3 regions of the Citrobacter koseri ATCC BAA-895 genome follow, and region 1 is predicted to be linked to each of the others. Evidence: predicted binding sites of a transcription regulator. Region 1 holds the regulator's gene; each other region holds the start of a gene.
What was found. Region 1 encodes Fur, which represses iron uptake genes when iron is present. Its sites were predicted from a motif close to ATAATAATGAGAACNACTATCAA; they were not measured.

Region 1 (4,287 bases):
TTAATGCCGTCGGGAAAATAATTTCGCAACAAAATAGTTTTGGCATAGTGAATTTATGGAATGAATATCATTTCATGTGAAACCGATTTCATGTGCATGGAAAACAAGACAATTTTAACTTTTGTTCATCTTTTTTAGCGCCTGATGAAAATGTAACAGAAAGCAATGAAATATGTGCGGTTGCTCATACTCTTACATTCTCGTTACAGAAAGAGATTGATAATTCGCGTCGCGAAAAATAGTCTATTCACTGTAGTCTGCGAGGTTTTTCTCAACGCTACTTTTACATTTTTATTTTTCGCTGTCCGCTTTTGTTCGGCAGCATTTTATACGTCAAAGAGGATTAACACATGCGTACGTTTAGTGGCAAACGTAGTACGCTGGCGCTGGCTATCGCCGGTATCACAGCAATGTCAGGTTTGGTCGTCGTTCCACAGGCTCAGGCCGAAGGCTTTATTGACGATTCCACGTTAACAGGCGGCATCTATTACTGGCAGCGTGAGCGTGACCGTAAAGATGTCACCGACGATGACAAATATAAAACCAACCTTTCACACGCGACCTGGAACGCCAATCTGGATTTCCAGTCTGGTTATGCGGCTGATATGTTCGGTCTGGATATCGCGGCATTTACCGCGATAGAAATGGCGGAAAACGGCGACAGCGGACACCCCAACGAAATCGCCTTCTCGAAAAAGAATAAAGGTTACGATGAAGATTATTCTGGCGATAAGAGCGGGATCAGCCTTTATAAAGCCGCGGCAAAATTTAAGTACGGGCCAACCTGGGCGCGTGCGGGGTATATCCAGCCGACCGGTCAGACGCTGTTAGCGCCGCACTGGAGCTTTATGCCGGGTACTTATCAGGGTGCGGAAGCCGGAGCGAATTTTGACTACGGTGATGCGGGCGCGCTGAGTTTCTCCTATATGTGGGCCAACCAATATAAAGCGCCGTGGCACACCGATGTTGATAAATTCTATCAGGCCGATAAAAAGACCAAAGTGGATTACCTCCATTCTATCGGTGCTAAATACGATTTCAAAAATGACCTCGTGCTGGAAGCGGCATTTGGTCAGTCAGAAGGGTATGTCGACCAGTATTTTGCTAAAGCCAGCTACAAATTTGATTTGGGCGGCAACCCGTTCACCACCAGCTATCAGTTCTATGGTGCGCGCGACAAAGTTGATGATCGCAGCGTAAACGATATTTATGACGGCACCGCCTGGTTGCAGGCGCTGACTTTCGGTTACAAAGTGGCCGAAGTCGTCGATTTGCGCCTGGAAGGGACCTGGGTTAAGGCGGACGGTCAACAAGGTTACTTCCTGCAACGTATGACGCCAACTTACGCATCCTCAAACGGTCGTCTGGATATCTGGTGGGATAACCGCTCAGACTTTAACGCCAACGGCGAAAAAGCCGTCTTCTTCGGTGCGATGTACGATCTGAAAAACTGGAACCTGCCGGGCTGGGCAGTGGGGGCGTCATACGTTTACGCCTGGGACGCGAAGCCATCAACCTGGCAGATTACCCCGGATGCGTACTATGACAAAAACCGTACCATTGAAGAGTCTTCTTACAGCCTTGATGCGGTCTACACCCTACAGGAAGGCCGTGCCAAAGGCACCATGTTTAAACTGCACTTCACGGAATATGACAACCACTCCAACATCCCAAGCTGGGGCGGCGGTTACGGCAACATCTTCCAGGATGAACGTGACGTGAAGTTCATGGTTATCGCTCCGTTCACTATTTTCTGATGCTCGTTGCGGCAGGCGATTTGTCTGCCGCAACGTTGAGGACACTGATATGAAAAAACTGTTACTCATCGCCATGATGGCATCGGGACTGGTGGCCTGCGCGCAGCCAACCGCGCCGAAAGAAGACAGTCAGTTAAAAGAGGCATATAGCGCCTGCATCAATACGGCGCAAGGTTCGCCAGAGAAAATTGAGGCCTGTCAGAGTGTACTGAACGTGCTGAAGAAAGATGACCAGCACAAGCAGTTTGCTACAGAAGAGAGCGTGCGCATACTGGATTACCAGCAGTGCATTCAGGCTACGCGTACGGGGAACGATCAGGCGGTGACCGCCGATTGCGACAAAATCTGGCAGGAAATTCGCAGCAAAAATAGCGCCAAATAAAAGCAGGGCGGGTTAATGGCGGGCGGAGAGTTCTCTCCGCCCGTTTGCGTTTTTTAAGGCCGCTACCGGGTCGGAGGCATAAAAAAAGCCAACCGGTCGGTTGGCTTTTTAGGAGGGTTCACATTACTTCGCGTCGTGCGCGTGCTCGTCTTCCCGGCAATCGCCTTCAGCGCAGTGGCCGTAGAGATAGAGGCTGTGGTTCGTCAAACGAATGCCATGCTTAGCCGCAATCTCACGCTGGCGCGCTTCGATAGAATCATCACTGAATTCGATCACTTTGCCACAATCGAGGCAAATAAGGTGATCGTGATGATGCTGTTGGGTCAGCTCAAAAACGGATTTACCGCCTTCAAAATTGTGGCGGGTTACGATACCGGCGTCATCAAACTGGTTCAGCACACGGTACACGGTCGCCAGCCCAATCTCTTCACCCATGTCGATCAGACGTTTATATAAATCTTCCGCACTGACGTGATGGTTATCCGGTTCCTGAAGAACTTCCAGAATTTTTAAACGAGGAAGCGTTACTTTCAGGCCAGCCTTCTTTAATGCGGTATTGTTGTCAGTCATGCGGAATCTGTCCTGTTGCTAAACGATTCACTTCAAACAAAGAAGTGACAGAAATTGCACTTGAGATCATGCGTTTCATTATAGAACTGCCACGCCTAAATGAAAACTGCAAGCCTCCGGCAAATATTGTTAATAAAAACGAGGTATCGCCAACAAACACACTGTGCAATACCAGAATAACACCCGGACATTGTACAGGGTCAGGCAAGAAAGTTACAAATTTGTAGCAATTATTTTAATTGGTTTTATCTATTGATGCGACGCAGATGCTTTTCTGCGCCGCACAAAATCAGGCGTTAATGATTTCGTCGAGGTGCAGTTCGCCGGAAATCTGTTTAACCCATTTTTCAACGCGATCTGCGGTCAGTTCAGGCTGACGGTCTTCGTCGATAGCCAGACCAACAAAGTGATCGTCGTCAGCCAGACCTTTGGACGCTTCAAAATGGTAGCCCGCCGTTGGCCAGTGACCGACGATGGTCGCGCCGCGCGGCTCAATGATGTCGCGGATGGTGCCTAACGCGTCGCAGAAATATTCTGCGTAATCTTCCTGGTCGCCGCAGCCGAACAGCGCCACCAGTTTACCGTTAAAATCAATCTCTTCGAGAGTCGGGAAGAAGTCATCCCAGTCACATTGCGCTTCACCGTAGTACCAGGTCGGGATGCCCAGCAGCAGGATGTCGTACCCTTCCAGGTCCTCTTTGCTGCTTTTCGCAATGTCATGCACATCGGCAACGTCTTTACCAAGCTGTTTTTGAATCATTTTTGCGATATTTTCGGTATTACCGGTGTCGCTGCCGAAAAAGATGCCAGTGATTGCCATGAGTAAAATAACCTCTTGAAACTTATTGAAATGGTGGTGGCGTATTGCCCGCAGATAAGGGCAATCATAGCAGAACAGTCAGGCATGCGGAAACAGCAATCACGCGGGACTGCACTCTGTGCTACATGATTTATGATATTGAGCAGTTTTTCAGACTACGCCCTGGCCGCGCAGCGCTGCCAGTTGAGTCATCAGCATCTCTTCGATGAGTTCGCTACGGCTCATATTGCGGGATTCGGCCAGCTCGTTCAGCGCATCGACAGCCTCAGCGTTGAGTTTCAGTTCGACACGCTTAAGGCCACGTACTTTGTCGCGTTTTAGCTGGTTACGCTTATTAATGCGCAGCTGTTCATCACGCGAAAGCGGATTGGTTTTGGGTCGTCCCGGGCGACGCTCGTGTGCGAACAGATCTAATGTCGTACGGTCCGTTTGTTCTTTGGCCATGATTTTGGTGACTTCGGGGAAACAATCAGCCAGGCGTCTGCCCGGATGGATAGCGCGCCATCATACATCAGCAAGGCAGACACGCCAACGCCCGCGGACGTAATCGCGCGCGGACGCTGAGTTTTTAATCAGTTGGCCTTATCTGCCAGATAGCGACGAATGGCGCGCAGCACCGCATCGGGTTTTTCCGCGTGAACCCAGTGGCCCGCTCCGGCGATGACGTGCGCCCGCGCCTGAGGGAACTGCGCCAGCAGATCGTGACGATATGCTTCGGTCACATAAGGCGAGTTGCCGCCGGGGATAAACAACACCGG
Region 2 (4,287 bases), 570 kb from region 1:
CCGGATGAGGCATAAGCCGTCATCCGGCAAAACGGGTTTATTTCACCGTACCGCGAATATCGATTTCCGCCGCTCTGGCCTTCACCTTCCGCGACCAGACTGAGGTAATGATCGGCACCAGAATCGAAGTCACGATAACCGATGTGGCAACCAGCGAGGTCGCGGCGGGCGCCATCGGTTTAAACGCCGGAACCATCTCTGCGATCAGCACGGGCGTGGCTACTGCGGCGCCCGCAGAACTTGAGGCGGCAATACCTGCCGTACCGTCACCGCCGCCGATAAACTTGTCAGCGATGATTAACGGGATGCCGGTGATAATAATGACCGCCACACCCAGTAGAATCCCCAGCACGCCCGTCTGTGCAATCACGCTCAAATCAATGGTGTTGCCCAGCGCGAAGGCGAAGAACGGGATCAGCGTCTGTACCGCTTTGCTGAAGAATTCCCGCAGTTCCGGGTCGAGATTCCCCAGCGCGAAACCAATCAGGAACGGCAATACCGCCCCCACAAATACATGCGGTTCAAACGAGGCAATCCCGGCGGTTCCCAGAATAACCATCGTCATCAGCGGCCCTGACTCCAGCGACATCAGGACAAATGCCCCGGCCTCTTCTTTGGTGCCGTACTGCTGCATGATGGAGGCATACAGCCCGCCGTTGGTCATGTCCATAGAGGCCACCAGCGCCAGCGTCGACAGCCCGGCGAAGAAGCCCGCTTCCACCCCATGTTCCGGGATAACGCGTGACGCAATAGCGGCCACCACCCAGGCAACCGCAATTTTGGTCACCACCAGCGTCCCGGATTTACGCAGCACGGTGCCTGTGGCGCTCAGTTTGATCGACGCGCCCATACAAAAGAACCAGACCGCCAGAATCGGCACCGTACCGGTGATCATACCGTTTGTGAATGAGCCGAAGTATTTCCCTGCGCCGGGCGCGAAGGTGTGGCATAGCGCGCCGAGGAACAACGGAACGAGCATCATGCCACCCGGGACTTTTTCTATCGTGCGTTTAATCTGCATTTCCTTCACCTGTAGACATAAAAACGGGCAATTTTTATGGGCGAATGCGCCTTACTTTGAGGCACACCCGCGTTGATGAAGAAACGATAGACATTCATTCGAACAATAAAAGTGATCCCAACCACATAACAAAACTATGTTTCATTTTTTATGGATTGATGTTTTTAATTTGACGTAAGTCACACCAGGCAAGCCCAAAAGCGCCTAAAAGAAAGCCCCCGCAGGTTATGCCTGCGGGGGCTGAATTCAATGCCGGATGGCGGCTAATGCCTTATCCGGCCTACAAATTGTAACTCTGTGCCGGATGGCGGCTAACGCCTTATCCGGCCTACAAATCGACAAATCCTCTTCGTAGGCCTGATAAGCGCAGCGCCATCAGGCAAAAAGACTTATTTTTTCGCCGCGAAACGCGCAGCAGCTTCGTCCCAGTTCACCACGTTCCAGAACTCTTTGATGTAGTCCGGGCGACGGTTCTGGAATTTCAGGTAGTAAGCGTGTTCCCATACGTCCAGACCCAGGATTGGGAAACCGGAAACGCCGGAAATGGCCTCGCCCATCAGCGGGGAGTCCTGGTTAGCGGTAGAGACAACCGCCAGTTTGTCGCCCTGCAACACCAGCCAGGCCCAACCGGAACCGAAACGCGTTGCCGCCGCTTTTTCAAACTCCGCTTTGAAGTTATCAACGGAACCGAAATCACGTTCGATAGCCGCTTTCAGGTCGCCCTGCAAAGCAGTGCCTTTTTTCAGGCCTTTCCAGAACAGGCTGTGGTTAGCGTGGCCGCCCGCGTTGTTGCGCAGTACGGTTTTTTTGTCCGCCGGAAGCTGATCCAGTTTGGTGATCAGTTCTTCAACCGGCAGGTTCGCGAATTCAGGCAGGTTTTCCAGCGCCGCGTTAGCGTTGTTGACATAAGTTTGATGGTGTTTGGTATGGTGGATTTCCATCGTCTGCTTATCGAAGTGCGGTTCCAGCGCATCATAAGCGTACGGCAGGGATGGCAGTGTATAACTCATAATCATCTCCATTATTGTCGAGCGGCTGAAGTGTTAATGCCGCGTAAGCAGTTGGTTCATTATAGTTAATTAAATGATATTGAAAATGCTTATCAATGCCGTAGTTTTAATAAGGATATAACTTTTCATTATGTTCTTGAATATGTGAGCCAAATCACCCGTATAACGTGCTGGTTGCCAGGAAGGAAGAAATGTCGGCAATCCTCAAAAGGTTAATCAACTGCGCAATTTTTACACTCATCAGGTCGGGAGGGTCACACCGGCAATAAAAACGATGAGGATTAAGTCATGAGTAACGCGATTACGATGGGTATCTTTTGGCATTTGATAGGTGCGGCCAGTGCAGCCTGTTTTTATGCCCCGTTCAAACAAGTTAAACAATGGTCCTGGGAAACCATGTGGTCAATCGGTGGGATTGTCTCCTGGCTTATCCTGCCCTGGACCATCAGCGCCCTGCTGCTCCCGGATTTCTGGGCCTATTACAGTTCCTTCAACCTATCCACCCTGTTGCCCGTATTTCTGTTCGGCGCAATGTGGGGCATCGGTAATATTAACTACGGCCTGACCATGCGCTATCTCGGCATGTCGATGGGGATCGGCATCGCGATTGGTATTACGCTGATCGTCGGCACCCTGATGACCCCCATCATCAATGGAAACTTTGATGTGCTGATCAATACCGAAGGCGGACGAATGACGCTGCTGGGCGTCCTGGTGGCGCTGATCGGCGTTGGCATCGTCACCCGCGCCGGGCAGTTAAAAGAGCGCAAAATGGGGATCACCGCCGAGGAGTTCAACCTGAAAAAAGGTCTGCTGCTGGCGGTGATGTGCGGTATTTTCTCCGCCGGGATGTCCTTTGCGATGAACGCCGCCAAACCGATGCATGAAGCCGCTGCCGCGCTCGGCGTCGATCCGCTGTATGTCGCTCTGCCAAGCTACGTGGTCATCATGGGCGGCGGCGCGCTGATCAACCTGGGTTTCTGTTTCGTTCGTCTGGCAAAAGTGAAAAACTTGTCGATAAAAGCCGACTTCTCGCTGGCAAAATCGATGATCATCACCAATATCCTGCTGTCAGCGCTGGGTGGCCTGATGTGGTATTTGCAGTTCTTTTTCTACGCCTGGGGCCACGCTCGCATTCCGCCGCAGTATGACTACATCAGCTGGATGCTGCACATGAGCTTCTACGTGCTGTGCGGTGGGATTGTGGGTCTGGTGCTGAAAGAGTGGAAAAACGCGGGTCGTCGTCCTGTCAGCGTTCTCAGTCTGGGTTGCGTGGTCATTATTATCGCCGCCAACATCGTCGGCATGGGAATGGCAAGCTAATCGTTTTGCGTACTGTGATGACGCCACTGGCTGGGCGTCATCCCGGTTTCCCGCGTAAACACCACCGAAAAGTAGTTACTGTCCTCAAAGCCGCACTGCATTGAAATCTCACTGATCATCAGGCGGCTGTGCTGAAGCAAATACTGTGCATGGCAGATGCGGATCTGGCGAAGATACTGGTTGATAGTCATCCCGGTCTGTGAGCGAAACTGCTGTCGCAGCACCCGCTCGCTGCACTGCTCCTGGTCGCAAAACGCATCCAGCGCAAAGGGGCGCTCCAGGCTGCCGGCCAGTGCGGTAATCAATTTATCCAGCAACGTTTCGCTCGCTCTGGTCGGGAGATCATCGGTGGCATAGCGGTGTCTTTTCAGCGTCATCACCAGCTGACCAAATAGCAGTTCCGCCATCTCATTCGCCAGCGGATCGCCCTGATTGCTCTCATGTTCAAGCTGGCTGATAACCTGCCGCGCCTGATTCATCCCCACGCTGCCCAGCCGCCAGTGCGGGCTCCGTTCACTGCCGTTAAAGCCCGGAATGGCGCTTTCCCAGCCAAGATTCAGGGTCAACCGCTCCGGGCAGTAAATAATATTCTGCAAAACCAAATCGTTAACGGAGGTGTAGGAGTGTCTGTCCTCGGCGCGAATATAAAACAGATCGCCACGCGTGATGCGGTAAGGGCGATCGTTGAGCACATGCAAACCGTTGCCGCGCCAGACCAACACCAGTTCACAAAACTCGTGTGTATGTTCCGCGAACACATTTTGCGGATAGCGATCGGCAACCGCGACAGCCTGGCCGTCATTCGCAAAAAAGTCTTTTTTCAGAAGGACTAACTGATTTGCCACCGCAGCACCTCACGTTGAATGCTTGCCGGATGGCGCTACGCTTATCTGGCCTACAGATCGCCGCCGTAGGCCGGATAAGGTGAAGCCG
Region 3 (4,287 bases), 1.8 Mb from region 1:
GATTTACTGGATTAGACGCCTCAGCAGAGCGCTGTTTATTAAATTCGTGCATCAAGAAAAGCACGCCGCCAGTGAGTAATAGCAGAGTGATAATAGAATAAAAAATGCTGTTCATATGCCGACTCCATTTTTTTTGATTTTAAAATTACACCATGCTATTGTCAACGAGACCTGCCTTATAAAAAACAATATACTATTGATAGTAAAGGACATTCCAACATGCTTCCCGAGCATCTTGTGCCGACTCGTTTTCATTTATCTGCCTCGCCAGGCGATGCTGAGACCGTAGAAAATAGTGAAAATTTGACTCAGGGAAAGAAAACGCTGAGCGATTACGAGCCAGATATTTTAATTAGCGCCACACCGACTGGTCAATCTAAAAACATGTTACTTGAAGAACGTGACCGTCATTTAAAAGACCGGCTTTATCGCGTAGCTAAAATTGAGACGTTTGCTCGTCTTATTAATAGCCTACAGGCGGAAGGCGATGTTGATGCTCAGGCATTAAGTAAAATTCTGGCAGATGCCACAACAAAAATAAACGATCACGGCAATGAAATTTGGCTTAATCTCATAACCAGAGAGAAAAACTCTCCCGTTTTTTATTCTCTGGAAGAGAAATAATATGAAAGACGTTGAAGATAATAATGTTTATTTAGCTTTAGATAATAATAAAAGCGATGAATTTATCTTAAAGCAAAATCTTAAAGCGCTTATCGCCAATAAAAACGCGACCCTCGAACAGGTGGCGCAGGAGATCGTGTCGATTCCCGCCGCGTTAGTGCGGCTGAAATGGCAAAATCGCCGTGAAATCTATGCGCTCCAGGTCAAAGAAGAGATCTACGGTTCGGTTATCAATACGATTATTGAGCAACATCCCGAGATGCGGGACAAAATCATGGCGCGCCTGGAGAGCACATATCAGCACTTACTGGCGCGAGAAACGGCGACCCTGCGCCTGACGCGTAAGCTATCCGATGGCGATTACCGAACGACCAATATCACCACCGTCGCGCTGAATGAAAAACGGTTCTCCACGACGAAGTAATCTGGCGAGTCAGCAATCCAGCGATACCACATCATGCAGGCCTGGTAAGCGCAGCGCCATCAGGCAATAAAAAAGCCGGGTACGGCTTGCGCCCTACCCGGCCTGTCTGTCTGCCCATCAGCAACAACGATTACTTCGCTTTCGCGACCTCTTCACCCACGAGACCAATTTTCAGGTAACCCGCCTGGTGCAGCGTATCCATCACTTTCATCATTGTTTCATAATCAACGGTTTTATCCGCACGGAAGAAGATCGTCGTGTCTTTCTTCCCTTCGGTTAACGCGTTCAGCTCGCCGATCATGGTTTCATCCGTTACCTGATCGTTGCCGATAAACATGCTGTTGTCGGCCTTCACGGACAGATAAACCGGTTTTTCCGGGCGCGGCTGCGGGGTGCTGGTGGACGCAGGAAGATTCACCTTCACGTCCACCGTTGCCAGCGGCGCGGCCACCATAAAGATAATCAGCAGAACCAGCATGACGTCGATAAACGGCGTCACGTTGATTTCATGCATTTCACCGTTATCGTCCAGATTTTCATTAAGACGCATTGCCATGGAACATTATCCTACACGTAATTTCTGCGCGGTACGTACCGGCTGAGCGGAAGCGCTCGCGTTCAGATCCAGATCGCGGCTTTGTAGCAACAGAATCTGTGCCGCCACGTCGCCCAGCGTCGCTTTGTAGCTGCCGATCTGACGTGCGAAAATGTTGTAAATCACAACCGCAGGAATTGCCGCGACCAGGCCGATCGCCGTAGCCAGCAACGCTTCCGCGATACCCGGCGCGACAACCGCGAGGTTGGTGGTCTGGGTTTGCGCGATGCCGATGAAGCTGTTCATGATGCCCCATACCGTACCAAACAGACCGACAAACGGAGAGATGGCGCCGATGGTCGCCAGGTAGCCATTGCCGCGTCCCATATGACGGCCAACCGCCGCTACGCGACGCTCCAGGCGGAACCCGGTACGCTCTTTAATACCTTCGTTGTCTTCACTGCCTTCCGACAGTTCCAGCTCGTTCTGCGCTTCATAGAGCAACTGTGAGCTTAAACTTTTCGCCGCGAATGCGGAGGCAATATTGCTGGCCTGGTCTAAAGAACGCGCTTCAGCCAGCTGCTGTTGTTCACGCTTGAGCCGACGCTTCTGCGTAAAGAACTCAAGACTCTTACTGAAGAAGATAGCCCAGGTGACTACTGACGCCAGAATCAGACCAATCATCACGCACTTAACCACGATGTCGGCGTGCTGATACATACCCCAGACGGAGAGATCCGTCTGCATCAAATTATTACCCACTCTGTATCTCCAGGACGCAAATCACAAATTCTGAGCGTAATAATATCAAAACGACGTCGAATTGATAGTCGTTCTCATTACTATTTACATAGTGCCGCACCTTTGGTTTCTTTTCCTTGCGCTTACGCAGTAAAAAAGTCACCAGATGTCATTTTGAGAAAATTTTCTGCTTTATGCCGATTCTTCAGGATGCGTCACTCATCATTCATGATAGTTTAGACATCCAGACGTATAAAAATGGGTACTCCAACATGGCAGAAAAACATCTTGAAACCAAACTGGTGAGCGCAGGACGCAGCAAAAAATACACGCTGGGATCGGTGAACAGCGTCATTCAGCGCGCCTCCTCGCTGGTATTTGACACCGTAGAAGCCAAAAAGCACGCCACCCGCAACCGCGCCAATGGCGAGCTTTTCTATGGCCGTCGCGGAACGCTAACCCATTTTTCGCTACAGGAAGCCATGTGCGAACTGGAAGGCGGCGCCGGATGCGCGCTCTTCCCCTGCGGCGCGGCGGCTGTCGCCAACACGATTCTGGCCTTTGTGGAACAGGGCGATCACGTCCTGATGACCAACACCGCTTACGAACCCAGTCAGGATTTTTGCACCAAAGTTCTCGCCAGACTCGGCGTGACGACCGGCTGGTTTGATCCGCTGGTCGGCGCGGATATCGTGAAGCATATTCAGCCCAATACGAAAGTAGTGTTTCTCGAATCCCCTGGCTCCATCACGATGGAAGTGCATGACATCCCGGCGATTGTCGGCGCGGTAAGACGCGTTGCGCCAGACGCCGTCATTATGATTGATAACACCTGGGCGGCGGGCGTGCTGTTTAAGGCGCTGGATTTCGGGATCGATATTTCCATCCAGGCAGGAACGAAATACCTGATTGGTCACTCGGATGCGATGGTCGGCACAGCCGTGTCTAATGCGCGTTGTTGGGAGCAATTACGCGAAAACGCCTATCTGATGGGGCAAATGCTGGACGCAGATACCGCTTATATGACCAGCCGTGGGCTACGTACGCTGGGCGTGCGCTTACGCCAGCATCATGAAAGCAGCCTGAAAGTCGCCGAGTGGCTGGCGAATCACCCTCAGGTCGCCCGCGTTAATCATCCCGCCCTTCCTGGCAGCAAAGGCCACGAATTCTGGAAGCGCGATTTCACGGGCAGCAGCGGGTTGTTCTCGTTTGTGCTGAATAAAAGGCTGAGCAATGAGGCGCTTTCCGCTTATCTGGATAATTTCAGCTTGTTCAGCATGGCCTACTCCTGGGGCGGCTTTGAATCCTTAATTCTGCCTAACCAGCCGGAACATATCGCCGCCATTCGTCCCGAAGGCGACGTTGATTTCACCGGCACGCTGATCCGTTTGCACATCGGTTTAGAGAATGTTGACGATCTGATTGCAGATTTAGCCGCAGGATTCACGCGTATTGTGTAAAGTTTCCGGTCATGGACAGAATTGCAGACACTCCGGGCAGAAAAGTCTGCATTTGTTGCGTCCGGGATCAAGGCATCCCGGGCAATTCAGGAGTACAATAGCCCCATAAACGCGGTTCCACAGGAAAGTCCATGGCTGTCATTCAAGATATTATCGCTGCGCTCTGGCAACACGATTTTGCCGCGCTGGCGGATCCACACGTTGTTAGCGTTGTCTACTTTGTGATGTTTGCCACGCTATTTTTAGAAAACGGCCTGCTCCCGGCCTCTTTTTTACCCGGAGACAGCCTGCTCTTACTGGCAGGCGCGCTGGTTGCACAAGGTGTCATGGACTTTGTCCCCACGATCCTTATTCTGACGACAGCCGCCAGTCTCGGCTGCTGGCTGAGCTATATTCAGGGGCGCTGGCTGGGAAATACGCAAACGGTGAAAGGCTGGCTGGCGCAGCTTCCCGTTAAATACCATCAGCGCGCGACCTGTATGTTCGACCGGCACGGCCTGCTG

Region 2: a site for Fur is predicted at 2,105-2,127, ahead of sodA (superoxide dismutase [Mn]). Genes of this name have one in related genera too.
Region 3: a site for Fur is predicted at 2,407-2,429, ahead of exbB (tol-pal system-associated acyl-CoA thioesterase). Genes of this name have one in related genera too.

Annotation. Positions count from the first base shown of each region.
Region 1 covers NC_009792.1:2,292,541-2,296,827, reverse strand. The annotation lists gene chiP (chitoporin ChiP) at 351-1,757, shown strand; gene chiQ (ChiQ/YbfN family lipoprotein) at 1,807-2,139, shown strand; gene fur (ferric iron uptake transcriptional regulator) at 2,263-2,709, opposite strand; gene fldA (flavodoxin FldA) at 2,999-3,529, opposite strand; gene ybfE (LexA regulated protein) at 3,680-3,973, opposite strand; gene ybfF (esterase) at 4,102-4,287, opposite strand, start outside.
Region 2 covers NC_009792.1:2,865,699-2,869,985, forward strand. The annotation lists gene kdgT (2-keto-3-deoxygluconate transporter) at 38-1,021, opposite strand; gene sodA (superoxide dismutase [Mn]) at 1,411-2,031, opposite strand; gene rhaT (L-rhamnose/proton symporter RhaT) at 2,320-3,354, shown strand; gene rhaR (HTH-type transcriptional activator RhaR) at 3,351-4,199, opposite strand.
Region 3 covers NC_009792.1:4,070,926-4,075,212, forward strand. The annotation lists gene CKO_RS18755 (ESA_00282 family adhesion-associated protein) at 1-115, opposite strand, end outside; gene CKO_RS18760 (hypothetical protein) at 220-624, shown strand; gene CKO_RS18765 (hypothetical protein) at 626-1,048, shown strand; gene exbD (TonB system transport protein ExbD) at 1,179-1,604, opposite strand; gene exbB (tol-pal system-associated acyl-CoA thioesterase) at 1,611-2,345, opposite strand; gene metC (cystathionine beta-lyase) at 2,597-3,784, shown strand; gene yghB (DedA family general envelope maintenance protein YghB) at 3,916-4,287, shown strand, end outside.